DNA from 2 places in the Paenibacillus sp. FSL H7-0714 genome. Region 2 is predicted to be linked to the other one. Evidence: a T-box and tRNA genes for the amino acid it is inferred to sense, from the RefSeq annotation. Region 2 holds a T-box; the other holds one or more tRNA genes.
The links. A T-box is a leader RNA that pairs with one kind of tRNA and senses whether it is charged. The one in region 2 lies ahead of pheS (phenylalanine--tRNA ligase subunit alpha), so its partner is inferred to be a tRNA-Phe.

Region 1 (16,147 bases), 4.4 Mb from region 2:
TCACGCGCAACCAAGGTGATCGTGAATTCAGAATCCGCGCCTTCAGTAATCAGTGCATCTTTCTTTGGTGTCAATCCAAGCGGGCTGGCATAAGCCGGAGTCATTGCCACTAGATCTCCATCATCCAGCATACGGGCCAACATCAATAGATCCACTTCCTCAAACTTAAAGTTTTTTGGATTCTCAGTAATGTCTGCTTGTGTAGCCTTAATGCCTACACCTTCTTTTAGCTTAATCAAATCAGCTGCAGCGAACATTTGTAAAGAACGGCCGATATTTGAAGGGTCATTAGCCATTACTAGTGTTGCGCCTTCCGGCAGATCCGCAACATTCTTGTAACGCTTGGAGTATCCACCGTAAATAGCGTCGTAGACAGGCTGTACCTCTACTAGATTGGAGCCTTTGCTTTCATTAAACTGCTTCATATAAGGAACGTGTTGAAAAAAGTTAGCATCTACCTCTTTATTCGCCAAAGCCTCATTAGGCTGTACATTGTCAGACAGCACAACGATTTCAAGATCAATGCCATCTTCCTTCAGAAGTGGCTTCACAATATCCAGAATTTCCGTCATTGGTGGAATCAAAGTAGCAATCTTTAATTTCGTTAGCTCATCGCTACCTTTTGCAGAATTGTTCTCGGCTGCTTTATTAGAGCCACAACCCGCTACGACCAATACCATTAACATAAGCACAACTATCATTGATTTTTTCATTACTACAACTAACCCCCAGTTTATATATTCAATCATTTTGTATTACAAAATTTGATGTACGGGTTGAACGATTAACGCTTATCTAACAGCCGTGAGATCGTACCTCCTGTGAATTGAACCAACTGAACCAATACAATCATCACAACAATCGCATAGATCATCACTTCAGTCTCAAAACGCTGATATCCGTAACGGATCGCGAAATCTCCAACCCCGCCCCCTCCAACAACCCCCATTACGGTCGAGTAAGAGATAAAACTAATGGTGGAGGTAGTAAGTCCGAGCACTAGACCCGAACGAGCCTCTACATACAGAAACTTAAAGATCAACCCCAGCTTCGAGGCTCCCATAGACAACGCCGCTTCTATGACTCCTTTAGGAACCTCCAGCAAAGACTGCTCCACCAGACGAGAGTAATAAGCAATGGCAACAATGGATAACGGAACCGTGGCAGCCATTGTTCCAATCGCAGTTCCGACGAGGAAACGAGTGACCGGAATGAGTGCAACCACAAGCAGCAGGAATGGAAATGAACGGATAATATTTACGATGCTGTTGAGTACCAGTGACAATGTTTTATTCTCATAGAGCTGCCCTTTTCGGCAAAAAAACAACAACGTCCCGAGTGGAAGCCCCAGCAGCAGTGCGGCACCAACAGAAATACCGACCATTATAAAAGTTTCTCCGATCGATTCCCACATCTGTGCCTGATATTGAAGTACACTATCAAACATGCGTTTCCCCCGCTTTACCCAGAATTTGATCCCGGTAAGATCCAGTACGGACTGCAGCAGGCCGGAAATCACCATCTTGGCGTGAGAATGAATCTACGATTCGACCATTTTCCATCACCGATACGTCAGTGCATATGCTTTTGACAACATCCATCTCATGCGTAACAATCACTACCGTAACCCCAAGGCCCCCATTAATATGCTTCAGGACGTCTAGAATATCCGCAGTTGTTCCTGGATCTAGTGAGGATGTTGGTTCGTCACATAGCAATAGTCCTGGACTGTTCGAAAGCGCCCGGGCGATCGCCACACGTTGTCGCTGTCCTCCACTTAGCTGTGCGGGATATTGCTCTGCCTTATCAGCCAATCCGACAAAATCGAGACATTCCTTCACCCGCTTCATCCGTTCACGCTTCGGCACCCCCGCCAGTTCCAGAGGGATCGAAATGTTGCGGCTTACCGTGACGTTATTGACCAAATTAAATTGCTGAAAAATCATCCCAATCTTTTCCCTAGCTTTCCGTAGCTGTTTACTCGGCATTTCGGTTAAATTATGCCCTTCTACGGTAACTGTCCCTTGATCCGGCTTTTCCAGCAGATTAATCAATCGTAGCAGCGTGGATTTCCCTGCCCCGCTTTCACCAATAATCCCGTGAATCGATCCCTTCTTCACATCAAGCGATACATCATCTACCGCCTGATATGTGCCGTCCTTCAGCTTGAATCCTTTACTCACCCGACTCAGCGATAGGATTGCAAACTCCCCCTTCCTTTCCGTTTATTCTGAAACCTTCTAAGCCAAGGTTTGTACTATAATTATTTAAAAACTGTTTTACTAAAAATCTCTTTAAATAATAAGGCATTTTATGTTCTGTGTCATCATTTTTATTTTAATAATATATCAGATTAAAAGGATTAAAGAATAAAAGCCCATTATATCGGACTATTTTCACGTGCTTATCTCCCAATAAATGACTGAGCTTAATCCCTCTTCAAATCAGGATTCTCCTGTTACCTAACTCCTAAACCCGCTGTTACATCTATTTCAAGAACTAGATCGCCACGAAAAAAAAAGGATGTCTAAGCTCGATAGCTTAAGACATCCTTTCATTCTTTTCGTAATCCTTGATCTAAGACTTTTCGCCAAGCTCTCCTCGAATCTTCAAGAAGACCTGATAGCTGCGCTCCGCGCATTCCGAAATCGCTATCGGATGAAAACCAGGTAGATCCGCATATAGCGTATCATGGAGCGGTTCAATCCACGAAGCCGGCAACACACTTGCTCCAAGCTTCGCTCCCATAATAGAACCCACTGTAGCACCATTACAGTCTGTATCCATTCCTCCGTAAACGGATGTAACGACCGCTTTTTCAAAATCATTCCCGCCATAGACCAGCGAAGCAGCTACAAGAGCAGCATTATTATTGGTGTGCACCGCATCATAGTGGCTGAATGTATCCCAAATCTTACTTACCAACTCACGCTCACTTTTGGCCTTCTGCGCAATATCTATACCTCGTAGAACGTCACTTGCCAGGCGACTAGTACTAGGGATCTCACTAAGACCAATCTCAAGAATACGCTCGTTATCTTTTTCAGCAAAAGCAGCCGAAATCATCGCCGCATTAAACATCTCACCATAGATTCCGTTCTTCACATGTGAAAAAGAAGCATCTCGCCAGCCTAACTCCGCTGCAAGCTCAGGATGGCCTGCTGCACCATAAGCCAGTCCATCTGCGCGTATAGCCGCACCAATCCACTCCCGGTAGGGATTCAAGTGCATCCGCACTCTTTCCTGCCGCGCCAGCCAATCCGCAGGCTTCTCACCATGCAGATGAGACGTTTCCTGCGCAAAATTCATATACGACTGTGTCTCTGCCGTACATACCTGGGCGTATGTCAGATGTTTATGCCAGAGCTTCCCGATATCCCAAGAATCCCAGCCCAGCCCCTTTTGCTCCAGCAACATAAGGCCTAGAACCGTGTAACGAATATCATCATCGCTCTCCATAAACTTAATAGTCTCGCTGGTACTCGCATACGTCCAATCACTTAAACCAAGACTATATTCTGCCTCTGCCCGTGAATGCCCAGGCGTATAGCCAGTAATAGGCCATGCATCGGCACCCCGGAACCACAGCTCGATATTCTCCCAACCCGGACGTCCATCTTTACCGTAGAGGTAGTCCCAATACTCCAATGGTTTGCCAAGTGCGCAACCGATGCTTCTACCTAGCCAAGCTCCGTAGAACTTATCTCTCCATTCTGCTTCGCTCCAGTCAGCCTCAAGCTTGCGTGGACCTTCTGGACGAAGACGACGAATCTCCTCCAGTGAAGACGGCTCTTCATAAGGAAAGTCCTCAGCAACCGTAAGCTCCATCAACTCGTTGTATACTTGCATCAGCTTGATCTCATCGGCACCTGCAGCTGCTAGTTTATCCGCGAAGCCGTCAATCCTGCAGCCTTCTTCTCCACGCTGAACCAATTCAAACTGAACCGTCTCCTGAAGTTTCTCCCATCCTGCCATAGGTTAGTTCCCTTCAGCCGCAAGCAGCTCTTGATCTAGCTTTTCCAGTGAATCAAAAATCAACTTCATAAATGCTTCCCGGTCTACTCCCACCAGGACTTCTACATTCGCTGGGCGATCCGTCTTCTTTCGTTTGTCTGCAACCGTCATTCCCCGCGTCAGCTTGCCTTCTGTCTCTACCGTTACATATAGATGCTCGGATTCGAACAGTTCTGGGTGCAAGAGCCAAGCTACGGCGCATGGATCATGCAGTGCACTACCGACATAGCCCATTTTCTTTCCGAAGATCGAATAGAAATCTAACAGTTCTCCGACCATAGTGGACACTGGCCCACGCTCTTTCAATGCTACGATCTCATCTTCGAAAATGGCTGCCTTATCGGTCACATCCAGACCACTCATGGTAATCGGAATACCCGATTCAAACACGATACGAGCAGCTTCAGGATCTACATAGATGTTAAACTCCGCAGTAGAGGTTACATTTCCATAAGAAATTCCTCCGCCCATCAGTGAAATCTTTTCAATTCTTTCCTTAATCTCTGGATAAGCAGTGATTAGCAGGGCGATATTTGTTAAAGGAGCCATCGGTACGAGCGTAATCTTCTCCTCCGAAGAACGGATAATATTCAGCATGAATTCCACAGCGCCTTCTTCTACAGGCCGGAATTTACTTGGTGGCAATAGTGGGCCGTCCATGCCAGATTCACCATGCGCTTCCTCACCTGTAACAAGCTTGCCGAACAGCGGACCCGCAGCCCCTTTGGCTACAGGAATATCAGCATTCACAAAGCTGATCACTTTAAGTGCGTTTTCTGTGATTTTATCGAGGATCTGGTTTCCACCAACCGTTGTAATCCCGCGCAGATCCAGCTTCTCCGAATTTGCTATTGCAAGCAGGATAGCGATTGCGTCATCATGCCCTGGATCGCAGTCAATAATAATAGGTGTTCGCATAGTCATTCACTCCTTAGTTGTATAAATCCTCGTTACTCTTATCGCTATTTCACTAGCGGGCTTTTAAGTTTTTTATTCTTTTTCCGTGTCTCAGATACGGCATAGATCACTAGTCCAATTACCGTTGCTACATAAGGAAGCGTCGCGATCAGTTCTGCAGGAATCTTCAAGACCTGTAGCGCATTCGACAAGGCGTCTGCCGTACCAAATAATAGAGAGGTCAGCGCCGTACCCACTGTCGTACTTCTCCCCATAGACTCTGCGGCAATCGCAATCCAGCCCCGACCAGCGATCATATCGCGAGTGAACAGTGACAGGTAACCCATCGACATGTAAGCTCCACCCAAACCAGCGAAAAATCCACTAAGCAGCAAAGCCATATACTGTATTTTCACAACACTTACTCCCACAGATTGAGCCGCATGTGGATTTTCACCCACTGAACGAATGCGCAGACCAAGTGGTGTACGGTTTAAGAGATAGTAGACAACAAACACAGCAATAATAGATACATACGTCAAAATGTGATGTCCCGATAGAATAGGCCCCAGCACCGGAATGTCCTTCAGTAAAGGAATCTCTACACTAGGTAGCACTTTACTCGCCAGAGAAGTAGAAGAACCCTTGTCTCCACTCAGCAGATAAAGAATAAACACGGTTCCTCCTGAAGCGAACATGTTAATAGCTACACCGCCGAGAATGATATGTGTTTTAAATTTCAGTGTGAAAAAAGCTAATATTCCAGCGATCAGTGTTCCGGACATCACAGCCCCAAGTAAACCTACCCACGCACTATGCGTGTAGCTGCTTACAATGACACCGGCTAACGCCGCGACAAGCATGATGCCTTCCATACCAATGTTGATGATGCCAGCCCTATTAGAGATTAACGCTCCCAATGCGGCGAATAGAATCGGTGTCGTCACTCGAAGAACAGAAAACGCAAAGTCAGTCGTAAAAATTACATCAAACAAGCTGTTCACGCTTCCTTCGCCTCCTTCAAGAGCATCCGATTTTTCCAGAACTTCAGAAATTGTTCAGCCGAAATCAGAAGAATGATAATCGCCTGTATAATAGAAATCATCTCTGAAGGTACATCCGATAGACGTGCCATCATGTCGGCTCCGATCCGGATATATGCAAGGAACAATGCAGCGCCGATTACGGATAGCGGATTATTCTTGGCTAACATCGCTACAAGAGCACCATCTAAGCCATAACCTGGTAACGATGTCCATTGGAATCGATTGTACATCCCTAGCACTTCTACGGAACCACCCATTCCCGCGATAAAACCAGCAATCAAGTGAACCAGTATAATAACCTTCGCGGTCTTCATGCCTGAATAACGTGCAAAGTTCCGGTTGATGCCTGTCATTCGCAGCTCATATCCCCATTTAGTCTTGTATAGGAATAAATGCGCTGCAATAATAAGCACGATAACGATAATAAGTCCGGTATGAATACGGGTGCCAGGTACCATTTTACTCAGCAGTGCCGTTTTCTCGAATTTGTAGGATACATTGGCAAATGCTTTTGCATCACGTAAGTGATAGTTCAGTAGATATAAACCTACTCCAAACAAAATATTATTGAACATCAAGGATGTAACGAGCTCATTAGCATTCCATTTGGCTTTGAGGATCCCGGGTATTGCCGAGAGCAACGCACCAACAATAGAACCCGCAGCAATAGCTACGATCGGATGAAGCCACCCGTCCAGCGTTAAATGAATAGCCAACACGGAAGTTACAACACCGGAGAAATAGAAAATCCCTTCAGCTCCCAAATTGAACATATTTGCCCGGAACAACAAGGAAACTGCTAGCCCAGTGAACATGAGCGGAATGGCCATCTCAATCACATTACCGATATGACCTTTACTGGATAGCGGCTCAAATAGGAATATCCCAATCGTCTTCACCGGCTGATTGCTGACCAATGAGATGATCAGAAAAGCAATAGCGAGTGCAATTACGATTACTGCCGATGTTCGAATATATTCAAAATATTTTACTTTAAACATGATTTACGGCCCTCCTGATTTGCTCCTCGTCCTGTCGATGAATCCCTAGCATATAAAGCCCTAATTCTTCTTCACTAACCTTGGAAGGCTCCTCGAAAAAGGCAACAATCTTTCCTTCATACATCACTAGTAGACTATCGCTGATCTCCAAGATCTCATTTAAGTCTGCTGACACTAGCAAAATAGCGCAATCGTCTGAGCGCAGCTCCAACAGCTTTTGATGTATGAACTGCGCCGCGCCTATATCCACGCCCCGTGTCGGCTGCTCTGCAATAAGCAGTTGCGGTTCTGTAGAACACTCTCTAGCTACGACAACCTTCTGCATGTTACCACCTGATAACATACCTATTGGCTGAGAAGGTCCCGAACAGCGGACTTTAAATTCTTCTACAAGTGATACTGCAAGCTTGGCAATTCGTGATCCATTTAAAAAGGGACCTTTATTCATAGCTTTTGTACGATACTGAGTGGACAGCAGATTATCCGCTATGCTCGCATCACTGGCTATCCCTTGATGCATCCTATCCTCTGGGATATAGGAAACGCCTAGCTTACGAATATCTAAAATATCCGATTCACGAATATCTTTTCCCTTCACTAGCACAGAGCCTTGGCTTGAGACCCCTCTTAGGCTACCCGTAAGAGCCTCAATGAGCTGTGTCTGCCCATTCCCTTCTACACCAGCAATCCCGATAATTTGTCCCCCGCGTACTGCAAAGTTGATATCTGTTAGCAACGCTTTGCCGTGTGCATCATTTACATCTAAGCCCTGCACAGTGAGTACCGGCTCCCCAATAGACAGAATCTCCTTGTCATATTTCAACACGACGTCTCTGCCCACCATAAGGCGTGAGATTTCTTGCTCCGTGACATCCTTCGTTTGGAAGACACCTTCACTACGTCCACTACGCATGATCGTAATTCTGTCACAGATCGCTTTAACTTCTTTCAACTTGTGTGAAATAAAAACAATCGTATGACCCTGCTCTCTTAACTGCTTAAGCTCCCGGAACAATTCCTCTGTTTCCTGTGGGGTCAACACTGCGGTCGGCTCATCCAGAACGAGGATTTTTGCACCACGCAGCAGCGCCTTCAGAATTTCAACCTTTTGCTTCATACCAACCGTGAGATCCTCCACTTTTGCTTTTGGATCCACTGCCAGATTGTATTTTTTCGCAGTCTCTTCGGTCATGCGTACAGCTTCTGCATAATTGATGCCAACGCCCTTACGAGGTTCCATGCCCAGCACCATGTTCTCTGCTACCGTAAAAGAAGGGACCAGCATAAAATGCTGGTGAACCATACCAATCCCTCTATCAATGGCATCCTGAGCAGATTGCAGCTTCACTTTTTCACCCTTGATAAAGATTTCACCTTCACTAGGCTCTTCCATGCCGAACATGATCTTCATTAAAGTTGATTTACCAGCGCCGTTCTCGCCCGCAATCGCATGAATTTCTCCCTCACGTAAAGAAAAATGCACGTCTTTATTTGCAACGACACCATTGGGATACACCTTGGTAATTCCCCGCATTTCCAGCAGAGCTTTGTTCATAGGTCTCAACGCCTTTCGACTTGGAGGTCTGCAAAAATATACAGCTGGAATTCTTCTAAAAGAAGAATCTCCAACTGTAGGTTTATCACTTTATAGCTATACTTAAGGCTTAACTGCGTTACGAATGGCTTCTACTTCAGAGGTTTCCATTCCCATCGCGTTATCTACTGTAATTTCTTTATTGATCAGCTTTTGCTTCACTTCTTCAACTTTAGCCTGAAGATCGGCAGGAAAGATATTTTTATAGATTTCATTCTCTGCAATGCCTACACCATCATCTACAAAGCTCAACACATCACGTTTACCCATCTCAAGTGTACCGTCTTGTAATCTCTTCACGGCACCCAGAATAGCACTATCAATCTTTTTAATAGAAGAAGTAACGATCAAGTTTGCTTTTTCGCTATCTGTATCGTTAAGCAACATCGCCTGATCGGAGTCTACACCGATAGCATATTTCTTCTTCTCCTTAGCTGCATCAAAGATCCCAAGACCTGTACCCCCAGCCACGTTAAAAATAACGTCCACACCGGAGTTATATTGAATCAGCGAAAGCTCCTTGCCTTTAGCCGGGTTAACGAAATCGCCAGCATATGATACAGCGACCTTCACATCAGGATCAACATATTGAGCGCCCTGAATGTAGCCTACCAAGAAAGCGTTAATTCCTGGAATGTCCATGCCGCCTACAAAACCGATCACATTCTCAGGATTAGCATTTTCCATATCCGATTGTGTAGCTAGCGCCGCTACAGCACCTGCTAGAAAAGATACTTCATTTGTTGCATAAGACATGTTGTACATATTCTCTGGTGCTTCATCTATATCGGTATCATAGTTAATGAACTTTTTGTCAGGATATAATTCAGCCGTTGCATTAAACATCTCTGTAATTTCCGATCCGCCAGAAATAATAACATCCCAGTCCTCAGCGGCGATATCGTTAAACGTAGGCTCCCATTTCGTTTTATCGACACCCATTTCTACAACTTTTGTTTCTGCACCCAGCTCATCCTTAACCTTTTGCAAACCGCTATTCGCAGAGTCAAAGAAAGATTTATCTCCAAGCGTTCCTGGAATCAGAAGTACAACTTTGAGTTTATCCCCTGAACCTGTTTCTCCACCTTCAGCTGCGTTAGATCCTGCATTCGCGGAAGATCCATTACTCGACGTATTATTTCCACAGGCTGTGACCATTACCATTACTACTAGTAACAACAAAGAAAGAACTTTCTTTTTCATTTTTCTATTCCCCCTATTTATAGTTGGTTAGTAATTTGAGAGATTCTCCTTCTTAGTCCGTTGTATATTTCACGATTTAGATGGAAACTCTCATTTTTCATGTAACATTGTCAAAATTTTAATGATTTTAACGAATACACTCAAAAAAAGAGAGAAAATTATAATTTTTACGAATAATCCGACTAATTTCCGAACGAGATGGCCAGTCAGGTTGCTAATCTTCGGATTTCTTGATACGATCATATCAAATATTAATGAAAATAATTATATGATTTCGGTCATAATTTTGTACGATTCGGCTAAAACATAATTATTGGAGGCTCATCATGGATCGTGTTCTATATATTGTAAATGCAGCACATGAGGTTAATACCTATATTCCACCACACCAGCATGAATGTTATGAACTAGTCTATTATTTAAACGGATTAGGAACTACCAATGTAGGTTCCCGAAGTTATCATTTTCGTTCTTCTTCATTCGCGCTGATACCACCCAATCATAAACATGATGAGAATCATCGCGAGGATGCTACTATACTATTTGTAGGTTTCCATTCAAATCACCCAAATATGGAGAATTTGCAGGGCGTATATGAAGATGATAAAGACCATACTGTTCTACAGATCTTGCTTCGAATGAAAGCAGAGTTTGCGCGCAAACAAGATGGATTCTCTGAACTATTGAACCTTCAAATGAGCGAAATCACTGTTCATCTGATACGGCTTCTTAGCGCCTCTGGGTTTCAATCACCAACGGAAGACAGAGTCCAATATGTTCTAAACTATATGAATGAGCATTACCGCCATAAGCTATCGGTCGCAACACTTTCTGAGATGTCTGGATACAGCTATGATCGTTTCCGCCATTTATTTAAAGAACGATTCGGTTCTTCACCTCTGCGCTATCTACTATTGAAACGTCTGGATTATGCAAAGTCTCTCTTGCAACATACCCAAATGCATATCTCTGAAGTATCAGCTGCTGCTGGGTTTGTGAATGACGCCCAATTCTGCAATATGTTTAAACGTGAAATTGGTCTCACCCCACGAGCATTCCGACTAAGCAGTCAATAAAACAACACTCCACACAAAAAGGCCGTTGATTAGAGACGCCTCTAATTCAACGGCTTAAGAATAAAAGCTCAAAGACAAAGAAAAAAGGTTTGTAAAGTTGCTTATACAAGCGACTTTACAAACCTTTTTGATATACCGGCGAGAGGACTCGAACCTCCACGGTTTCCCTCTCGATTTTGAGTCGAGCGCGTCTGCCATTCCGCCACGCCGGCACATATGAAATTAATGGAGGCGCCACCCAGATTTGAACTGGGGATAAAGCTTTTGCAGAGCTTTGCCTTACCACTTGGCTATGGCGCCATATGAAAACTTTGGAGCGGACGACGGGAATCGAACCCGCGACCCTCGCCTTGGCAAGGCGATGCTCTACCGCTGAGCCACGTCCGCATAAAATGGCTGGGGATATAGGATTTGAACCTATGCATGACGGAGTCAAAGTCCGTTGCCTTACCGCTTGGCTAATCCCCAATAACATTTTAAAATAAAAGGGGCGACTGATGGGTCTCGAACCCACGAATGCCGGAACCACAATCCGGTGCGTTAACCACTTCGCCACAATCGCCATATTAAACTAATATTGTTGCTGTTCTTCTTAAAGTAAATGGGGCGACCGATGGGACTTGAACCCACGAATGCCGGATCCACAAACCGGTGCGTTAACCCCTTCGCCACGACCGCCATATTAAACTTTAGAGAAAGACTTTAGATAAAGATTGGCAGGGGCAGCAGGAATTGAACCCACACCAACGGTTTTGGAGACCGTTGTTCTACCTTTAAACTATGCCCCTAAAAAAAATGGTGGGGGATGATGGATTCGAACCACCGAACACGTACGTGAGCAGATTTACAGTCTGATGCGTTTGGCCACTTCGCTAATCCCCCAAAGATGGTGCCGGCGAGAGGACTTGAACCCCCAACCTACTGATTACAAGTCAGTTGCTCTACCAATTGAGCTACACCGGCATATTAAGTTGTATACTATATGGTGGCTCGAGACGGATTCGAACCGCCGACACGAGGATTTTCAGTCCTCTGCTCTACCGACTGAGCTATCGAGCCAAGAAAATGGCGGAACCGACGAGATTCGAACTCGCGATCTCCTGCGTGACAGGCAGGCATGTTAGGCCAACTACACCACGGTTCCAAAAGATATAATTACTTGATGAAAATTGGTTGCGGGGGCAGGATTTGAACCTGCGGCCTTCGGGTTATGAGCCCGACGAGCTACCGGGCTGCTCCACCCCGCGTCGTTCTTAAATGAATATGGTGGAGGCTGAGGGGATCGAACCCCCGACCCTCTGCTTGTAAGGCAGATGCTCTCCCAGCTGAGCTAAGCCTCCATGTTATGACCCGTATGGGATTCGAACCCATGTTACCTCCGTGAAAGGGAGGTGTCTTAACCCCTTGACCAACGGGCCATGCTAATAAACTTTGTGGCGGAGAGAGAGGGATTCGAACCCTCGAGACGCTTGTGGCGCCTACACGATTTCCAATCGTGCTCCTTCGGCCAAACTCGGACACCTCTCCATAAATGGCTCCCCGAACAGGACTCGAACCTGTGACAACTCGATTAACAGTCGAGTGCTCTACCAACTGAGCTATCAGGGAATATGGTGGGCCTTAGTGGACTCGAACCACCGACCTCACCCTTATCAGGGGTGCGCTCTAACCAGCTGAGCTAAAGGCCCTTTTTAAGACACATCAATATTAAGGGCAAAAAAAATACCACGGGTAATGTGGTTGTCCGCTTGGCGACGTCCTACTCTCCCAGGACCCTTCGGTCCAAGTACCATCGGCGCTGGAGGGCTTAACGGTCGTGTTCGGGATGGGTACGTGTGGAACCCCTCCGCTATCGCCACCAAACGGGCATTTACAGCGTAAATGCTCAGGCTTGATGCCTGAAAACTGAATCCGAATTGAATTTGCGTATTAAGTATAGGATAAGCCCTCGACCGATTAGTATTGGTCAGCTCCATGCATTACTGCACTTCCACCTCCAACCTATCTACCTCGTCGTCTTCAAGGGGTCTTACTAATTGGGAAATCTCATCTTGAGGGGGGCTTCACGCTTAGATGCTTTCAGCGCTTATCCCGTCCGTACGTAGCTACCCAGCCATGCTTCTGGCGAAACAACTGGTGCACCAGCGGTACGTCCATCCCGGTCCTCTCGTACTAAGGACAGCTCCTCTCAAATTTCCTGCGCCCACGACAGATAGGGACCGAACTGTCTCACGACGTTCTGAACCCAGCTCGCGTACCGCTTTAATGGGCGAACAGCCCAACCCTTGGGACCTACTTCAGCCCCAGGATGCGATGAGCCGACATCGAGGTGCCAAACCTCCCCGTCGATGTGGACTCTTGGGGGAGATAAGCCTGTTATCCCCAGGGTAGCTTTTATCCGTTGAGCGATGGCCCTTCCATGCGGTACCACCGGATCACTAAGTCCGACTTTCGTCCCTGCTCGACTTGTAGGTCTCGCAGTCAAGCTCCCTTATGCCTTTGCACTCTTCGAATGATTTCCAACCATTCTGAGGGAACCTTGGAACGCCTCCGTTACTCTTTAGGAGGCGACCGCCCCAGTCAAACTGCCCGCCTGACACGGTCCCCGTACCCGATTAGGGTACTAGGTTAGAACCTAGATACGATCAGGGTGGTATCCCAACGGCGCCTCCACCGAAGCTTGCGCTCCGATTTCTACGGCTCCCACCTATCCTGTACAGATCGTACCCAAATTCAATATCAAGCTGCAGTAAAGCTCCATGGGGTCTTTCCGTCTTGTCGCGGGTAACCTGCATCTTCACAGGTATTAAAATTTCACCGGATCTCTCGTTGAGACAGCGCCCAAGTCGTTACGCCATTCGTGCGGGTCAGAATTTACCTGACAAGGAATTTCGCTACCTTAGGACCGTTATAGTTACGGCCGCCGTTTACTGGGGCTTCGGTTCATAGCTTCGGGTTACCCCTAACCACTCCCCTTAACCTTCCAGCACCGGGCAGGCGTCAGCCCGTATACTTCGCCTTGCGGCTTCGCACAGACCTGTGTTTTTGCTAAACAGTCGCTTGGGCCTTTTCACTGCGGCCCCCTCGTGCTATTCACACTACCGGGGCACCCCTTCTCCCGAAGTTACGGGGTCATTTTGCCGAGTTCCTTAACGAGAGTTCTTCCGCGCGCCTTAGAATTCTCTTCTCGCCTACCTGTGTCGGTTTGCGGTACGGGCACCTTCTCCTGGCTAGAGGCTTTTCTTGGCAGTGTGAGATCATGACCTTCGCTACTGTAATTTTCGCTCCCCATCACAGCCCAGCCTTAATGATGTGCGGATTTGCCTACACATCAGCCTCACTGCTTAGACGGACATATCCATCAGTCCGCGTCACTACCCTCCTGCGTCACCCCATCGCTCATAGCGGATTACGGTGGTACAGTAATTTCAAACTGTTGTCCTTCGACTACGCCTTTCGGCCTCGCCTTAGGTCCCGACTTACCCTGAGCGGACGAGCCTTCCTCAGGAAACCTTGGGCTTTCGGCGGATCAGATTCTCACTGATCTTTTCGTTACTCATACCGGCATTCTCACTTGTATGCTGTCCAGCGCTCCTTACGGTACACCTTCAACCCACATACAACGCTCCCCTACCCCAGATACATACGTATCTAGCCATAGCTTCGGTGGTGTGTTTAGCCCCGTTACATTTTCGGCGCAGAGTCACTCGACCAGTGAGCTATTACGCACTCTTTCAATGGTGGCTGCTTCTAAGCCAACATCCTGGTTGTCTGTGCAACTCCACATCCTTTCCCACTTAACACACACTTGGGGACCTTAGCTGATGGTCTGGGCTGTTTCCCTTTTGACAATGGATCTTAGCACTCACTGTCTGACTCCCGGCAATAAGTATATGGCATTCGGAGTTTGACTGAGCTTGGTAATCCTTGCGGACCCCGCACCCAATCAGTGCTCTACCTCCACTACTCTTATACCGAGGCTAGCCCTAAAGCTATTTCGGGGAGAACCAGCTATCTCCGAGTTCGATTGGAATTTCTCCGCTACCCCCACCTCATCCCCGCATTTTTCAACATGCGTGGGTTCGGGCCTCCAGTGCGTGTTACCGCACCTTCACCCTGGACAGGGGTAGATCACACGGTTTCGGGTCTACGTCCACATACTCAATCGCCCTATTCAGACTCGCTTTCGCTGCGGCTCCGTCTTCTCGACTTAACCTTGCATGTTAAACGTAACTCGCCGGTTCATTCTACAAAAGGCACGCCATCACCCATAGATAGGGCTCTGACTTTTTGTAAGCACACGGTTTCAGGTTCTATTTCACTCCCCTTCCGGGGTGCTTTTCACCTTTCCCTCACGGTACTGTTTCACTATCGGTCGCCAGGTAGTATTTAGCCTTAGCAGATGGTCCTGCTGGATTCATACGGGGTTTCACGTGCCCCGCACTACTCGGGATCCGTCTCGGAGAGAACACAGTTTAGGTTACAGGGCTTTTACCTCTATCGCGGGCCTTTCCAGACCTCTTCACCTACCATATTCCTTTGTAACTCCATGTGAGACGTCCCACAACCCCTAAGAGCAAGCTCTTAGGTTTAGGCTGTTCCGCGTTCGCTCGCCGCTACTGACGGAATCACTATTGTTTTCTCTTCCTCAGGGTACTTAGATGTTTCAGTTCCCCTGGTCTGCCTCTACATCTCCTATGTGTTCAGAGATGAGTAACTGCGAATTACCACAGCTGGGTTTCCCCATTCGGACACCCCCGGATCAAAGCTTGCTTACAGCTCCCCGAGGCAGTTTCGTTGTTCGCCACGTCCTTCGTCGGCTCCTGGCGCCTAGGCATCCTCCGTGTGCTCTTATTAGCTTAACCTTGATTTTTCCTAAGAAAAATCTCACTAATAACATTTACTTGTTTACACAAGTTGCTAAAAGATGTTCTAAAACGCAAATTCGTTTCGGTATCCAGTTTTCAAGGATCAAGTTTAAAGATGAGAGCTTAAACTCTCAAAACTGAGCAACGAGTGAGTAACAGGCCTAAACCTGAGATTTGGAAGTTTAACTTCCAATTTGAATGTCTTCATTGCAGAAGACTATTCTCCATAGAAAGGAGGTGATCCAGCCGCACCTTCCGATACGGCTACCTTGTTACGACTTCACCCCAATCATCTACCCCACCTTCGGCGGCTGGCTCCCTTGCGGGTTACCCCACCGACTTCGGGTGTTGTAAACTCTCGTGGTGTGACGGGCGGTGTGTACAAGACCCGGGAACGTATTCACCGCGGCATGCTGATCCGCGATTACTAGCAATTCCGACTTCATGC
Region 2 (16,147 bases):
CGTTCCGATACCATTAAATCTCAGATTCAAGATGTAATTAGCGGGAAGACACCTGCACCAACGCCGGTAGCGGCTACGCCACAGCCTGAAGAAGAACAGCAGGCAGGTGAAGCTGGTGAAGCGATTATCAAAGAAGATATCGTCTCTCCGGTAAATGGTGAACTAGTGGATATCACTGAGGTTCCTGATGCAGTATTCTCCCAAAAAATGACGGGTGATGGTTTTGCTTTCTTATCCGATGATGGAAAGATTGCTTCACCGGTCTACGGTAAAGTGTTTAATGTGTTCCCGAGCAAGCATGCGATCGGCATTATGTCCGATGGAGGTAAGGAAGTGCTCGTTCATATAGGGGTTAATACAGTTAAGCTTAAAGGTCAAGGCTTTACAGTTCTAGTCGAAGAGGGCGACCTTGTAGCTGCTGGACAGCCGATCATGGAAGTGGATTTAGAATATGTAAAAGCACATGCACCATCAGTAATGTCACCTGTTATTTTTTCCAATTTACCAGAAGGCTCTTCCGTAACCTTGAAGAAGCCAGGTAAGGTATCTATTGGTGATAAGGATATTATTACCATTCAGTAAAAGTGCAAGGGTGGACGCTTCCTTTAAACATTAAAGGGAGCGAAGCCTTCACTATAAATTTAAAAATATTCTATTAAAAGAAAGCGAGTTGGATAATATTATGCAAACAACATTCAGAATTATCGATGAAGATGGAATTCACGCACGTCCGGCAACTGCCTTGGTAAATACAGCTACGAAATTCAAAGGTACGGAAGCTTTTGCAGAAGCAAAAGGCAAAAAAGTTACATTGAAATCTATCCTTGGCGTATTGTCATTGGGTCTAGAAGCTGGAGACACTTTGTCTCTGATTACTGAAGGTAGCGAAGAAGCTGAAGCTCTGAGCGCACTTTCTGATGTAATGATTAAAGAAGGGCTAGGGGAAATCCATGAATAAAATTTCAGGAATCGCGGCTTCAGCAGGGATTGCAGTAGCCCGTGCTTTTATCCTGAAACATCCGGATTATACAATTACAAAAACTAATATCAGTGATCCTGAAGCAGAAGTCGCCAAGTTGAATGACGCACTAGCTAAATCAAGTGCTGAACTGCAGACCATTAAAGAGCGTACTTTAGCAGAACTAGGAGAGAAGAAAGCAGAGATTTTTGCATCCCATCTGCTGATTCTTGAGGACCCTGAGCTGATTAATCCCGTAATTGATAAAATTCGTCAGGAATCGGTTAACGCGGACTATGCACTAAACGAAGTAGCTACACAATTCATTGAAATGTTCGAAAACATGAAGAGTGCTTACTTACAAGAACGTGCAGCTGACATGCGTGATGTGACCAAACGCCTGCTGAACCACTTGCTGGGTATTCATTATGTTAGTCCTGCAGAAATCAATGAAGAGGTTATTGTTATCGCTGAGGATTTAACACCTTCTGACACAGCACAGCTAAATCGCAAGTATGTTAAAGGCTTCACAACAAACATTGGTGGACGTACGTCACACTCCGCGATTATGGCACGTTCTTTGGAAATTCCAGCGGTAGTTGGAACTAAGAATGTCATGACAGAAGTGAATTCTGGGGATCTAGTGATTGTCGATGGTCTGAACGGTGACGTTCTTATTAATCCTAGTGAAGCAGAAGTGGCAGAGTACGTTCGCAAGCAGGAAGCTTACGACTTGCAAATTGCAGAGTGGAAGAAACTTCGTGATAAACCAACGATTTCTGCAGACGGTAAGCACGTGGAGCTGGCGGCTAACATTGGTACACCAAACGATGTCAATGGTGTAATTGAGAATGGTGGCGAAGGTGTAGGCTTGTATCGTACTGAGTTTCTATACATGGGCCGCGATAAGCTGCCTTCTGAGGAAATTCAATATAACGCCTATCGTACTGTGCTTGAGAATATGAAAGGCAAACCGGTAGTCGTACGTACACTTGATATCGGTGGCGACAAAGAACTTCCGTATCTGGATCTTCCAAAGGAAATGAATCCTTTCTTAGGATTCCGTGCGATTCGTCTTTGTCTGGATCGTCAAGATATTTTCCGTACGCAACTGCGTGCTTTACTGAGAGCAAGTGTTCATGGGGATCTTCGCATTATGTTCCCTATGATCGCAACACTTGGTGAATTCCGTGCAGCTCGTGATCTTCTGCTTGAAGAGAAAGCGAAGCTTCGTGAAGAAGGCAAGGAAGTATCTGACAACATTCAGCTCGGCATTATGGTTGAGATTCCTTCCACTGCTGTACTGGCTGACCAGTTCGCAAAGGAAGTTGATTTCTTCAGTATTGGTACGAATGACCTTATTCAATATACAATGGCTGCTGACCGTATGAATGAACGGGTGTCTTACCTGTATCAGCCATACAATCCGGCCATCCTGCGTCTGGTCAAGAATGTAATTGATGCAGCGCATGCAGAAGGTAAATGGACAGGAATGTGCGGTGAGATGGCTGGGGACGCAACAGCGATTCCACTCTTACTAGGTCTTGGCCTTGATGAATTCAGTATGAGTGCAACGTCAATTCTACCAGCACGTAGTCAAATTTCTAAATTGTCGGCTGCCGACATGAAGGAACTGGCTGCAAAAGCATTGCAACTTGGCACTGCTGAAGAAGTAGCTGCACTTGTTCAAAGCATCACTAACTAACTATTTCCATATGCATTACTCCGTTAAACGTTTTATAACGTTCCAACTACTATTACCGACTTCCGATGTTTGGAGGTCGGTTTTTTTGTGTGTATATCGATAATTTTATTTCTTACGTTGGCTTAAGTTCATACGTGAGCGTTATACTCAATTTAGAATAATTAAATTCACTTTTTATTTGCTTTATTGCACAGATGTCTATGCCGATAGTAATAGTGATGAGTATAAAGTCGGTAAGGAACCCAAACCTGTAAATATGTCTTACATATAATAATAGTATGAATCCATAGAAAGTTTATACTCCTTTACCGACTTGCAGAGCTGTGCAAGTATTAATATGATCTAAATTGGAAATATTTGGACTTATAAGCATCCCTATAAGTTAGCCAGGGAGCCATAGGATGGTGTTAACTCATGAGTAAAAATGTTATAAATACAGAATTAATGTTAGAGGTCTATGAAGGTAAAGACCTGGGCTTGACGTACTCGGTGGAGTACAGTGTATTTAAAGTTTGGGCACCTACTGCTTTTGCTGTATCTCTAGTTATGTACGAAACAGATGGAAATCAACGTAACATTGGATTTGATCCGAGCTCTACAGATAGTGGGCGTATTATATATATGCAGCGTCAGAACGGCGGAGTCTGGCAGACTAAGTTATCAGGTGATTTAAAAGGGAAATATTATATGTACCGTGCTGTATTTGCTGATGGAAATGTGACGGAAGCAGTAGATCCTTATGCAACAGCCGTATCGGCAAATGGTTTAAGAACAGCAATCGTTGATTTGCGTAGGACCCATCCTGAGCATTGGGAGAAGGACGTTTCTCCTCCATTGCAGCATCCTGCAGACGCGGTTATTTATGAGCTGCATGTGCGTGACTTCTCCTCACATGAGAGCTCTGGCATGTACTATAAGGGCAAATTCAAAGCATTTACCGAATTTGGCTTAAGAGATCCGGAAGGAAATGCAATAGGTATTGATCATCTGGTTGAATTGGGTATCACCCATGTACATCTGATGCCCGTGTTTGATTTCCAGACCGTAGATGAGTTAAGTGTAATAAATCGTGGTTCGTCCATTGAACATACCGACTACAATTGGGGATATGATCCTCAGCATTATAATGTACCGGAAGGATCATATAGCACTGATCCTACCGATCCAGGTCTACGGATCCGGGAATTTAAAGAAATGGTTCAGGCTTTGCATAGTCGTGGGATTTCAGTGATTATGGATGTGGTTTACAACCACACGTACGCTGTGGAGAAGGGCCCCTTCGAGCCGCTTGTCCCAGATTACTTCTATCGACGTGATTTCTTGGGACGTTTATCTAATGGCTCGGGAGTTGGTAACGAGCTGGCTACAGAGCGTCCGATGGTACGCAAATATATTAAGGATTCGTTGTCCTACTGGGCTACGGAGTATCATATTGATGGCTTCAGATTTGATCTTATGGGTCTGATGGATAGTGTGACCATGCGTGAAATAACGGAAGAGCTTCGACTTGAGGTGAATCCTAATCTGCTGTTATATGGCGAACCTTGGACAGGTGGAGATTCTCCACTGGCAACAAAGACGCTAAAAGGTGTGCAGCGGGGGAAAGGATATGCTGTCTTCAATGATAACTTTCGTTCCGCGATCAAAGGTGATAGTGATGGATGGGGACGGGGCTTCATTACAGGGGAATACGGCAAAGAAGGGGCTATTGCAGCCGGAATCAAAGGAGCCATCCACGAATTTACAGACTCCCCAGTGGAATCGGTGAACTATGTAACGGCCCATGACAATTTGAATTTATGGGATAAGGTGCTTACCGTTCAAGGGGGATTTCAGGATGCCGTTTCACGGGCTAATCCTTACGTGAATGTAGATCTGGAGAATATTCTCAGCAATGAGACCGTGCGCCGATCCCTACTTGCAAATGGAATCATCCTGACCTCGCAAGGGATTCCATTCCTGCATGCCGGTGATGAGCTACTGCGCAGTAAATTTGGAGATCATAATAGCTATCGTAGCGGTGATACGATTAACGCGATCCGCTGGAACATGAAGAGTATGTTTAAGCCTGTATTTCAATATTATAAAGGTTTGATTGAACTGCGGCGTACACATCCGGCATTTCGTCTACATGGTCGGCAGGAAATTGAGCGTTCGCTGGAATTTCTGCGCTGTGATGGGGGGATCGTGTCGTACCTGCTTAGAAATCATGCAGGAGGCGACCTCTGGAACAATATAACAGTCATCTTTAATGCCAATAATGATCGAGTAAAGCTATCTCTTCCTGAAGCTAACAACGGTTGGAACGTGGTAGTGGATCATACCCGAGCGGGGACAGAAGCATTCCGGAAGGTCGCAGGTAGCGAAGTGGAAATTGAAGGCTTGTCGATGATGGTGCTCTATGATGAATGTGGTGAGCCAGCACCGCGGTCCAAAATTATCGAAGTACACTATGAGCGGCCAGATGGGAAATATCAAGGCTGGAATCTTTGGGTTTGGGATACAGGAATTCAGGACGGACAATGCGACTTTCGGTATATGGAGGATGGGCGTGCAGTTGCACGAATTGAGGTCTTGCCAGATACCGATTCTATCGGGTATATATTACGACTTAATGACTGGGAAGAGAAAGATGGGGATGGCGATCGCTTCATTGATTGTTCCAAGGATGAAGAGTTGATCAAGGTCATGGTTATAGATCGTGATCAGGAGAATGATGGGATCTCAGATGATCATCTGCAGTTAACCAGTTAAAAAAATAAAAAAGAGCTGCTTCAGGGTTAGTTGTACCCCGGAACAGCTCTTTTTGTTGATCTTATGGTTTTCCGATGATCTGGTTGGATAAACCTACATCTAAAAGCTCGTAGTAGAGATTAGCTTCATTCCCTCCATGGTCTTTGGAAAGGTACATAGCTAGATCAGCGGCACGCAGAAGTTCATTAATACTGCCTCCATGCTCAGGAAATAGGGCTACACCAATACTTGCGGAGGTGTGGAAGCTAGATCCATTGTCAATAGACCAAGATTTGTTGAATAACTTAAGCAACCGTTGTAGCATTTCATCTAACATTTCTGGAGAAGTAAATCGGTGCAGTACCACCGCGAATTCATCACCGCCAATCCGGAACGCCTGGCCTACACCTTTAACCGTTTGCAAAAGCTCTCGAGAGAGCAGTTGGAGAAATTCGTCTCCGGCCAGATGTCCTAAGGTATCGTTTAGCTGCTTGAATCTGTCACAATCCAGCAATGCGAGTGCAATATTCTTTCTCCGTTCCTCGGGTTGGTTGATGAGATTCTCCATGTACATTTTGAAATGAGCACGGTTGGGAATCGCGGTTAAATGATCATAGAAGGCTAGCTTATGTAATCGTTCTTCGTATTGCTTCCGTTGTGTAATTTCACGGGACACTAACATAAATTGTGCTGGGAAATTATTGCTTCCCCGAACAGGCGACACCTTCGTTTCCAGCCATACCCATTGCCCTTCAGCTCCACGCATTCGTAGCTCTGAGATACGAGGGGTTCCTTGAACGACACTCTTTAGTTTAGCCCAAGCAATTTCCGGTTCACGAATGTAGTTGGAGAGTGGGTCACCCTTTTTAGGAACATAGCCGAGAATACTTGAATGTGAAGGGGAGCTATATAGTATCAACCCGTTAGGATCAGTCAAAATAATAAAGTCAGACATGGTTTCACCGATTAGCTGATAGAGTGTTTGTTCCTCCAGCATTTCATTTTTGAGCCAAATGATTTTGCGACCCAGATAAATAATAACTAGAAGCAGAATAAAGAAGACCAATGAGTATAGCGCAAAGAGTGCACTCTTTTTATCTTGGAACCCATCTGTTACTTGTAAAGCGTAGGTGTCTATCAGGTCTTCTGATTGATCTAGATGAGTTCTGACTTCATTTAACTGCATGTTCAGACTTACAGCATGATATGAAGCAGGGTCCCATCCGATTTGCATCCGTTCAGCTATCAATTTACTTCCTGTACTCTTCCATAGGACTAGGGATGTTTCGAAGGCATGGAGCTCGTTCTCTAATTCAGTAAGTATATTTGCCTGTTTCAAATCACTGTAGGGTTTGTTGATAGATTTGATGTCTGAACTTGCTAGGCCTACCCGTTCTTGTGCTTGTTGATTATTGTCCTTAAATTCCTGAATGAACTGATCACGTTCAGCGTCAGTGAGGTTCGAGCTCATGGAGGAGTGGAGAGCGATTGCGGCTTGATGCAGATCACGATCAGCGCTCAGTATGAGCTCAGAGTTCTCAAATACATCTTCATATAAAGAATCTGACATTCTGTTAATGGTGTGATTTAGATAGAGTAAAGAAGCTACACTAATTCCAACCAGTAGAATGGAGATCGCAGCGAAAATAAAGATTAGTTTGCGTGTTACTTTGATATCGAAAAATCCAGCCACGGTCATCTTCTCCCCGCATAAGATGTTTAACAAATCTTATTGCTGCTAACTATAACCTGCGGAACTTCCATTTGTGGCAGGCGTGTTTTATTTTCAGGCAAAGATGTTGAGAGTAATTATGTAAAAAAAAGAGGTGTTGTAACATAGTGGGAATTGAGGCATGGGAAAGATAAATTGTGTGTGGATCGCAGTTTGTAGTACAACAAGTATATAGGACGTCCTACTTATAGAGCAATCGCTTCCTCAAATAAATATCAATAATAAAAAATTTAAATGATTATGGTATGGGCCTATTGCCTTATCTATATTCAAATCCATAAATCCTATTACCCAACGCCTTCGTAAATGATACCCAGCTCAGCCCCAAAAATATGAGTTCTGTTATGTTAAAAAAAAGCTGCCTAGTCATAATAATGACTGTGGCAGCTGACTTGAAGTTACTATTCGTTACGTAGTGCATGAATGGGGCGAAGCCGTGCGGCTTTGTTCGCAGGCATCATTCCGAAAATCACGCCGATAAGCAAGGAGAAAACAAAAGATATCAGTACCATATCCCAAGCAATGGATACTGTAAGTGAAGTGTACTTTCCTAGTAACCAACTACCAGCGACTCCAATGCCAACACCGATCACCCCACCTAATCCGCTAAGCACAATGGATTCGATCATGAATTGAGCGAGAATATCGAGCTTTTTGGCGCCGATTGCTTTGCGGATACCAATTTCTCTTGTTCTTTCATTAACGGATACGATCATAATATTCATAATGCCGATCCCCCCGACAAACAGAGAAATGCCGGCAATTCCCGCAAGTGCCATTGAAAGCGTAGCTGTCGTAGAATTTACAGTTTCCAGCATCTCTTGAGAGTCAAAGACACTAAAAGCATTATCCGCATAATTAAATTTAGCATCCAGTGTACTCTCTAGTTTATCTTTTACGGTAGCTACAGTGTCTGCTGAAGTCGTCGCAATTGTGATGGAACGTACGCCTTTGCTTTTTAACTGACGTTCTGCAGTAGCTATAGGGATCAATAAGATATCATCGTTGGAACCACTTAGACTAGAGCCTTTCGCTTCCAAAAGACCGACGATTTTATAGCTGATCCCGTTTAGCTGTACCTTTTGGCCTACTGGATCATCTGTGCCGAATAAATCCTCAGCCGTACCTGTGCCGATTAGCGCTACCTTCTGCCGGTACTCCGTATCAATATCAAGCAGGAAACGTCCTGACTGTACATGAAAATCCTTAACGTCCTCATAAGAAGGTGTAATGCCCTCAACAGTAACGCTAACAATCTCAGTATTATGCTTGGCTGTAACGTTGCCACTGATCACAGGAGCTACATTTTCTATCCCCTCTATATCTCCAAGTGCCAAAGCTTCTTCATAGGTGAGGGAGGTGGTAGCCCCACGGCCAGTGATGTTTACCGTCAGTTGATTTGTTCCGAGTCCATTAAGCTGCTCCGTAATCTGAGAAGTAGTTCCCTGCCCCACAGAAACGAGGATGATAACGGATGATACACCAATAATAATACCCAGCATCGTTAAAAAAGCTCTTACTTTACTGCTGTAAATACTTTTTAGAGCCATCCGCATACTTTGAAATAATTTCACCTCGCATTCCTCCGATCTTCTACGAGGTTGCCATCCTGAATACGAATGATCCGCTTTGCTTGCTTTGCAATTTCGAGGTCATGTGTGATTAGGATGATTGTATGACCCTGCTCATTTAATTCTCGTATCATCTGCATGACCTCTTGTCCAGTTCGCGTATCAAGCGCTCCGGTAGGTTCATCTGCAAGTAGAATCGGGGGAGATCCAGCCATGGCTCGCGCAATCGCTACACGCTGTTGCTGTCCTCCTGAAAGCTCAGAAGGTCGGTGATGCATTCTCTCCTCCAAACCAACTTTAAGGAGTGCTTGCTGCGCTGTTTCTCTGCGTTCTCGATGTGAGAGGCCGCGGTATATTAGCGGAAGCTCCACATTCTCGACAGCAGATAACTTGGGGAGGAGATTGAAGTTTTGAAAGATAAAGCCGATCTTCTCATTCCGGATAACTGCCAGCTTGTTGTCGGATAACTTGCGAACCTCTTGTCCGTCTAGAAGATAGCTTCCCTCATCCGATACATCCAGGCACCCGAGCATGTTCATTAGTGTTGATTTTCCAGAACCGGAAGGACCTATAATCGCTACGAACTCTCCGAAGTCGATTGTAAAGGAAAGATTTTTTAGAACTGTCATAGTTTCTCCGGCCATAGTATAGCCATGGGTCATATTCTGGACTTGGATCAGTGGCGTTAAAGCACTCATCTACTGCCACCTCCGCCACCACCAGGTGCTCCGCCCGTGCCACCAGTACCACCTCCACTGAAGCCACCACCGCCACTAAAGCCGCCGCCGCCGAAACCGGCGCCACCCATACCGCCCATGCCACCTTGCATTTGCATCTCAGTACTAGTTGTACCTGTTTTGGTAGAGATGACAGTAGGGATGATCACTTTGTCTCCTTCATTAAGCCCACTGACAATTTCAATACTGCTCTCATCATGGATGCCCACTTCGACGGAAACTGTTCGCTGATTACTATTTCCACGGTTTCTTGTGCCAGCTGCTCCGTTAGGCATAGTACCGCCGCGAGCATCAGGCGCTCCACTAGGCATAGCGCCATCGCGAGCATCAGGAGCCCCGCTAGGCATCGGTGCTTGGCCCTCGCTAGAGGCTTTTGAGGAATCGGTTGAACCCGCTGAACCCGCTGTTAAAGGGAGAGAAACTGTGTACTTGCCATTTCTTTCTTGAACAGCTTCAATAGGTACGGTTAATACATCTTTTTTCTCAGCTGTTGTAACTGAAACTTCTGCCGACATCCCTACAAGGGCACCTTCGGAGGTGGTTAAGCCAACGGTAACATCGAAGAGGGAGACTCCGTTCGAGACGGTGCCTTCCTTGGCAATCTTAGTAACACTCCCCTTGAATTCAGTGTCGGGCAGGGCATCCAATGAAATGGTAGCAGGCATCCCTATTTTCACTGTAGGAATATCAAGCTCATCCACCTGCACTATGACGCTTAAATTAGCATAATCGGTGATATCGATGAGTTCAGAGCCATCCATCGCTTTTTCACCGCTGGCTATGTTAACTGCTGTAACAGTTCCGTCAATAGGGGCGGTAAGGGGATCTGGAGGGATCATATCCTCTTGTACAGATGCAATTTTTTCGATTTGAGAAGCGATATCCGTTTTCGCTTTTTCAATCGAACGTTTGGCACTGGCTAATTCATCCTCGGAGGCACCTGCCACGGCAAGCTTCTTATACTGCTCCTGCTTGTCCTGAAGATCCTCTTCAAGCGAGGTAAGAGAGATTTGTTCCTGCTTGAGATTGTCGCTCAAATCATCGCCTTCGAAGGTAATTAATGTCTGACCTTTTTTCACATTGTCGCCTTCTTTGACAAGCACCTCAGCTACGGTTCCAGCGTCCTTCGTTTTCACTTTTCCTGTTTCAGTGGCCGTGACGGAGCCTGCTCCAGATACATTTACTACGATATCGCCCTTCGTAACCGTGGCTGTATTAACGGGCACTTCAGCAGCCTGACTGCTCTTATCAGGTAAAAATGTATACACCAACAATCCGGCTGTTACTACAGCTACTACTCCGATGGTCCAGAGCAACACTTTTTTCTTCTTCATTTCTTTCCTCCATAGATCATCAAATTTCTTTTAACATAGGCCACACCTCGCACACTTACTAAGTGTCGGATGGATTGTTAGCACTAGAATCGGTGTTTGAAGTGGAATTGTTGTTTGAAGTCGTTGACGCTGCCTGATAAGTGACAACATAGGTCCCAGTTCCCAGCAAATTTCGATGACCTTGGAATTCGTCGTATACATTCAATTGGATCGCGCCGCCACCTAGAGTTTTGTAAAGATTGCTTGTGAATGTTGTGGTGTATGACTTGAAGTTCCCTAATGGTAGATCTGTGCCCAGTGTTAATGTCTTCTCCATCGTTTGTCCGAAGGGGTCGATCAGCTCTAGTACAAGCTTGTGCTCATAGGTACCCGATTCGTAAAGCGTGCTGCTCGACAGGTTGTAGGTTAGGACAGTGCTTAGCGTATCTTTTCCACCAGTGACGGAGGCGACTGCATTTGTAACGGATAGGGTATAAGGGAACAATTCTACATCCAAAAGATTACTTTTTGACTCCACCGCAACATTATTTAGAGCCAGTGACACCGTATTGATATATCCCGTTGATTTCCCGCCAGGAGCCGTAAGTTTTCCTTCGGATACCCCTTCACCGACATAAAGAACAAGCTGAGAAGGATCTACTCCAAGTGGAAGCTTAGTCCAGACGGTAACCAGATTTTTTCCGTTAGGGCTCGTGGAAGTGGTAGACTGGTTGACCTCGGCTTCGTAATATTGATTGTCAGGCGTTTTGTAATAAGCTACGAGTTGAGCCTGCTCCGATTTACGTGTTTCCTCACTGTTCATTTCCAGTTCTGTGTACATGATATTGGAGCTTGCACCCTGATAAACCGTTGTCCGGCGCTCTAACACTTCTGCTTTTTTACTTTCAAGGTCAATTTGGAAGGAACTTAGTGCTGCAACTTCCTGAACACGGCTGTCCAACTGATTTGTACTTAAAGAAAGAAAATTAATTTTGCTTTCGCCGGAGGTTTCTTGCAGCGTTATTTTTAATTGATTGAACTGGTAGGTGTAAGGAACATTGGCCACGACATAAACGTCTGCGGATTCATTTGGCCCGAGTATGGTTTGCGTGCTTTCTGTGACGACTTGGGAAGTGCTGCTAATATCACTCTCACCAGCTTTAATGACACTTGTAAATGCAGGAAGCTGCACAGAGGTCGATTTCGTGTTGCGAATATTGATTTTAGCTACAAGCTGATCTTTGTCTGCCCAAGGTAGCCGCTGGATGTTCTCAAGCTTGACAGCAAATGTGCCGTAACTGTTCTCCACCGCGTATTCTGTATCCTGCCAATTGTTAGTTTGGAGTGTGTAAGGAATCTGATAATAGGCTGTAGGAAAAATGATCTTACCCTCTACAGCGGGTTCAGTCATTTGCAGCTGTAGCGTTCCTTGAGCTATCGTTAGCGGAACTTCTGCACTGAGCTCAATTATTTTTTCTTCAAGGGGTTTGAGTGTAAGGTTTGCGAAAGCCTTCGTGTCCAACGGAAAGCTATATCCCTCAGCGGCTTTAACGGTAAACTCATAAGCAGGCAAAGTAATCGCCTTGTTGCCGCTATTTTTTACTCGAAATTGCAGCGTCCACTTCGCGGTGCCGTTGTCGGCATAGACATTGGCGCTTTTTAACTGCGTCTCGACAGTATTATTGTTGATCGTAAGCTTCTTGATGACATTGCTAGCTACGACAAGATCTGGTGTGGTAGCAGCGGGAAGGTTATAGGTGACGATGGGCAAAGCAATTTTTAATGAGGTATCTTCTCCAGCAAACTGCAGAGTCATATTGTCTGTCTTCATATAAGAGGGAATTTCCGTCATGTAGTAGATCGTCTTTTTTTCCTGTGGCTGTACTTTGTAGTTACTGCTCGTATCATCAAGCGTTAATTCAAATACAGATCCTCCTGCAGATGCGAGGTATCCCTTAAGTCCAGGATCACTTAGCACTTTGGTTCCTTGATTGGTTAAGCTCACACCTACTTTGGCGTATACCTTACCGTTATATTTGTAAATTTGCAGACTTTCTGTTTTGGTTGTTACGGGCTGATTATTCAAGGTTATCTTTTTACTTTGGCCTCTAGCGACCGCTTGTGAAAAAGCCACAGGCAAGGTGAAGGTCCCCAGCTTTTTTTGATAATCAGTACTGCTGAAATCCCAACCGAATACTGAAATCTTCACTCCATTTAAAGATGTGGATTTACCGACGTTTGCGTAATAGGTTACGGATTGACTGCTTTTGGAGGGGATAGATTTGATGGTTGCACTGCTGGTTACTGGGCTTCCTTGGATAACGGTTCCTCCTGCAGTAGTTACTTTAGAGAAATAGTCCACAAGATTGATGCTGTTTCCGCTCCCATTGTTATAGCTGAGGGTGTATGTAAGAATATTGCCGCCATCCTGAGTCAAAAAGCCAACATCGGTCAGCTTCACACTAAAGTTACTCTTTAAAGCTATCGAGCCGAGTTTATCCAGAGTGGATACAGTGGTGGCAGTTGCTGTTTTGGTGGATGAAGTAGTAGTTGATGCCGCGTATGCTCCATACGCTGAAGCTTGACTCAGAACTGCTGCGCTAAGTATGATCACAGCTACTTTTGTTCTTCGTGCATGCATGTAATTCCCTCCCGGTATGAAAGTCCTTGTATTTTGAAGGTGATTTATGATTGAGTACAACCATGCCTTCTTAATAATGGAAATTATCAAGCTCCGCTGAACGTTAGCTGAAAAAAAGTCCCCAAAATGGCTCTGAACCTTAAAGCCAGCTTAAAGCCAGATAAAAATTGCCCTAATTATGCTTGAACTTGTCAAAACGACAGATTTTGCATATAATAAACAGACATATCTCTTGCATAAAAGAGATACCTGACAATTAGATTGAATTGTGAAATGCAGTGATGGAGAAGAGTACACAGTGCCTGACTTACAGGGAGGAGACGCCGGTGATTGAGAGCGTTTCTAGGATACAGAGCTGTCGAAGTTCACTCCGGAGCAGTTCCTTGAATTCCTTAAGATTGCCTTGTAAGGAAGCGTAGGGGAAACCGGTCACAGACCGTTATTTCTGTATAAAGTGAGATAGGTATCTGTCCAGCTAAAAGAGGGAATGAAGCTCTTAAGGGGAACAGATCAGCTTGTCTAACAAGGGTGGTACCACGGTCTTTTCGTCCCTTACCGGGAGGAAAGGCCTTTTTTTGTTGAACTAGACAATGATTGAAGGGGGCTGTACACGGCCATGAAAGAGAAGTTGGAAGCATTGAAGGTTGAAGCGCTGGCTAAGTTGCAGGAGGTTATGGATCCACAGGTTTTGAATGACCTAAGAGTGAAATATCTCGGTAAAAAAGGCGAGCTTACAGAAGTTCTACGTGGTATGGGAGGACTTAGTGCTGAGGAGCGTCCGGTTATCGGGCAAGTAGCGAATCAGGTGCGTAGTGCCATTGAGGAGATTATTGGAGCGAAGCAAGAGACTTTTCAACAGCAAGAGACTCAGCAACGTCTACAGGCTGAAAAAGTAGACGTAACATTGCCAGGTCGCCGCATGCAGCAAGGGGGCGTTCACCCGCTTAGCAGAGTGGTTCAGGAAATTGAGGATATTTTCATTGGTATGGGTTACCGTGTGGCTGAAGGCCCGGAAGTGGAGACCGATTATTATAACTTTGAAGCCCTAAATCTGCCTAAAAATCACCCGGCACGCGATATGCAGGATTCCTTTTATTTAACGGATGACCTGCTTATGCGTACTCAAACGTCTCCGGTACAGATTCGTACTATGCAGGCTATGAACGGTGAAGTTCCAGTTAAAATCATTTGCCCGGGTAAAGTATTCCGCCGCGATGATGACGATGCAACGCATTCCTTCCAGTTCCATCAAATTGAAGGTTTGGTTATTGGAAGCAACATTCGGATGAGTGATCTGAAAGGCACCTTGCAGCAATTCGTACAAGAAATGTTCGGCCCGAATACAGACATTCGTCTTCGTCCGAGCTTCTTCCCATTCACCGAGCCAAGCGTTGAAGTGGACGTAAGCTGCTTCAAATGTGGCGGCGATGGCTGCAGACTGTGCAAGCAAAGCGGATGGTTAGAAATCCTTGGCGCCGGCATGGTACATCCAAATGTTCTGAAAATGGGTGGCTATGATCCTGCTAAGTATAGCGGCTTCGCATTTGGTATGGGTGTTGAACGGATTGCTATGCTTAAATACGGCATCGATGACATCCGTCATTTCTATAACAACGATATGAGTTTTGTAAAGCAGTTCAAGGGCGTTTAGATTTTTGGTGGGCGAGCTGGCTGACGGGTTAGGAGTAAGTAGCAATTGGGTTACTGATCTTGCTTAATAAAAGACTATTAATAGAAGGAACGGAGAGAAATTTTGGAACTGTAGAAGCGCCAGCGTTCGCCTTTATCCTCGGATTTCTACCGCGAGAAGTGGTTTTAATCAGGAAATCTGAGGATAACAGCGATCGGAAGTCCAATATTTTTCGTAGTGACTGCTCTAAATAGGACGGTTATGAAGCTTTGATCGAGTAATCCTAAATTGTACTACTCCCACAGGAAGCAGATCGAACGGCAAGTAGATAAATACATCTGAAACATAAAGGAAGTGAGCGGACATGAAAGTATCAACCGGATGGTTGGCTGATTATACATCGATTGAAGGAGTAACCGCCGAAAAGCTAGCGGAGAAGATTACCGCTGCCGGCATTGAAATTGACGGAGTAGAGCGCCGCAATAAAGGGATTTCCGGCATCGTAACCGGCTATGTGAAATCGAAAGAAAAGCATCCTGATGCGGATAAACTGAACGTATGTATCGTGGATGCAGGTCAAGGTGAAGATCTGCAAATCGTCTGTGGCGCAAAGAATGTAGCTGCGGGACAAACCGTTCCTGTAGCTCTTGTTGGCGCTAAGCTGCCAGGGCTGGATATCAAAAAAGCGAAGCTGCGCGGGGTATTATCACAAGGGATGATCTGCTCGGCTAAAGAATTGGGACTCAATGATAAATTGCTTCCTAAAGAGCAGCAAGAAGGAATTCTTGTACTTCCTGAAGGTACAGAGATCGGTCAAGATATTTCAAAGTTGCTGGGTCTAGATGATGAAATTCTGGAATTCGATCTGACTCCGAACCGTTCAGACTGTCTAAGTATGATTGGTGCTGCTTATGAAGTGAGCGCGATTCTTGGACGTGACATCAAATTACCAGATCCTGCGAGTGAAATGATTGAGATCAGCGGAGCAGCTGCTCAATCTATTTCCGTTAAGATTGAGAATGAAGAACATTGCAGTCATTACGCAGTTCGTTATATCTCAGGTGTTAAACCTGCAGCATCCCCGCTGTGGATTCAGAATCGTCTGATGGCGGCAGGGATTCGTCCAA

Region 1: it has a tRNA-Phe gene. The T-box ahead of pheS (phenylalanine--tRNA ligase subunit alpha) is inferred to sense a tRNA for this amino acid. The anticodon was not compared.

Annotation. Positions count from the first base shown of each region.
Region 1 is NZ_JBBOPT010000001.1:6,179,698-6,195,844, forward strand. It holds gene NST34_RS27640 (MetQ/NlpA family ABC transporter substrate-binding protein) at 1-713, opposite strand, end outside; gene NST34_RS27645 (methionine ABC transporter permease) at 785-1,447, opposite strand; gene NST34_RS27650 (methionine ABC transporter ATP-binding protein) at 1,440-2,201, opposite strand; gene NST34_RS27655 (ADP-ribosylglycohydrolase family protein) at 2,578-3,975, opposite strand; gene NST34_RS27660 (nucleoside hydrolase) at 3,979-4,932, opposite strand; gene NST34_RS27665 (ABC transporter permease) at 4,977-5,915, opposite strand; gene NST34_RS27670 (ABC transporter permease) at 5,912-6,958, opposite strand; gene NST34_RS27675 (ABC transporter ATP-binding protein) at 6,951-8,513, opposite strand; gene NST34_RS27680 (BMP family ABC transporter substrate-binding protein) at 8,616-9,755, opposite strand; gene NST34_RS27685 (AraC family transcriptional regulator) at 10,082-10,831, shown strand; tRNA gene NST34_RS27690 (tRNA-Leu) at 10,965-11,043, opposite strand; tRNA gene NST34_RS27695 (tRNA-Cys) at 11,058-11,131, opposite strand; tRNA gene NST34_RS27700 (tRNA-Gly) at 11,144-11,218, opposite strand; tRNA gene NST34_RS27705 (tRNA-Gln) at 11,225-11,299, opposite strand; tRNA gene NST34_RS27710 (tRNA-His) at 11,321-11,393, opposite strand; tRNA gene NST34_RS27715 (tRNA-His) at 11,434-11,509, opposite strand; tRNA gene NST34_RS27720 (tRNA-Trp) at 11,546-11,619, opposite strand; tRNA gene NST34_RS27725 (tRNA-Tyr) at 11,628-11,713, opposite strand; tRNA gene NST34_RS27730 (tRNA-Thr) at 11,719-11,794, opposite strand; tRNA gene NST34_RS27735 (tRNA-Phe) at 11,815-11,890, opposite strand; tRNA gene NST34_RS27740 (tRNA-Asp) at 11,898-11,975, opposite strand; tRNA gene NST34_RS27745 (tRNA-Met) at 12,002-12,078, opposite strand; tRNA gene NST34_RS27750 (tRNA-Val) at 12,096-12,171, opposite strand; tRNA gene NST34_RS27755 (tRNA-Glu) at 12,178-12,249, opposite strand; tRNA gene NST34_RS27760 (tRNA-Ser) at 12,266-12,358, opposite strand; tRNA gene NST34_RS27765 (tRNA-Asn) at 12,364-12,439, opposite strand; tRNA gene NST34_RS27770 (tRNA-Ile) at 12,443-12,519, opposite strand; rRNA gene rrf (5S ribosomal RNA) at 12,578-12,694, opposite strand; rRNA gene NST34_RS27780 (23S ribosomal RNA) at 12,768-15,696, opposite strand; rRNA gene NST34_RS27785 (16S ribosomal RNA) at 15,930-16,147, opposite strand, start outside.
Region 2 is NZ_JBBOPT010000001.1:1,828,873-1,845,019, forward strand. It holds gene ptsG (glucose-specific PTS transporter subunit IIBC) at 1-582, shown strand, start outside; gene NST34_RS08060 (HPr family phosphocarrier protein) at 683-958, shown strand; gene ptsP (phosphoenolpyruvate--protein phosphotransferase) at 951-2,663, shown strand; gene pulA (type I pullulanase) at 3,078-5,417, shown strand; gene NST34_RS08075 (diguanylate cyclase domain-containing protein) at 5,479-7,089, opposite strand; gene NST34_RS08080 (ABC transporter permease) at 7,530-8,702, opposite strand; gene NST34_RS08085 (ABC transporter ATP-binding protein) at 8,699-9,397, opposite strand; gene NST34_RS08090 (efflux RND transporter periplasmic adaptor subunit) at 9,394-10,770, opposite strand; gene NST34_RS08095 (hypothetical protein) at 10,829-13,390, opposite strand; T-box leader at 13,660-13,946, shown strand; gene pheS (phenylalanine--tRNA ligase subunit alpha) at 14,007-15,041, shown strand; gene pheT (phenylalanine--tRNA ligase subunit beta) at 15,385-16,147, shown strand, end outside.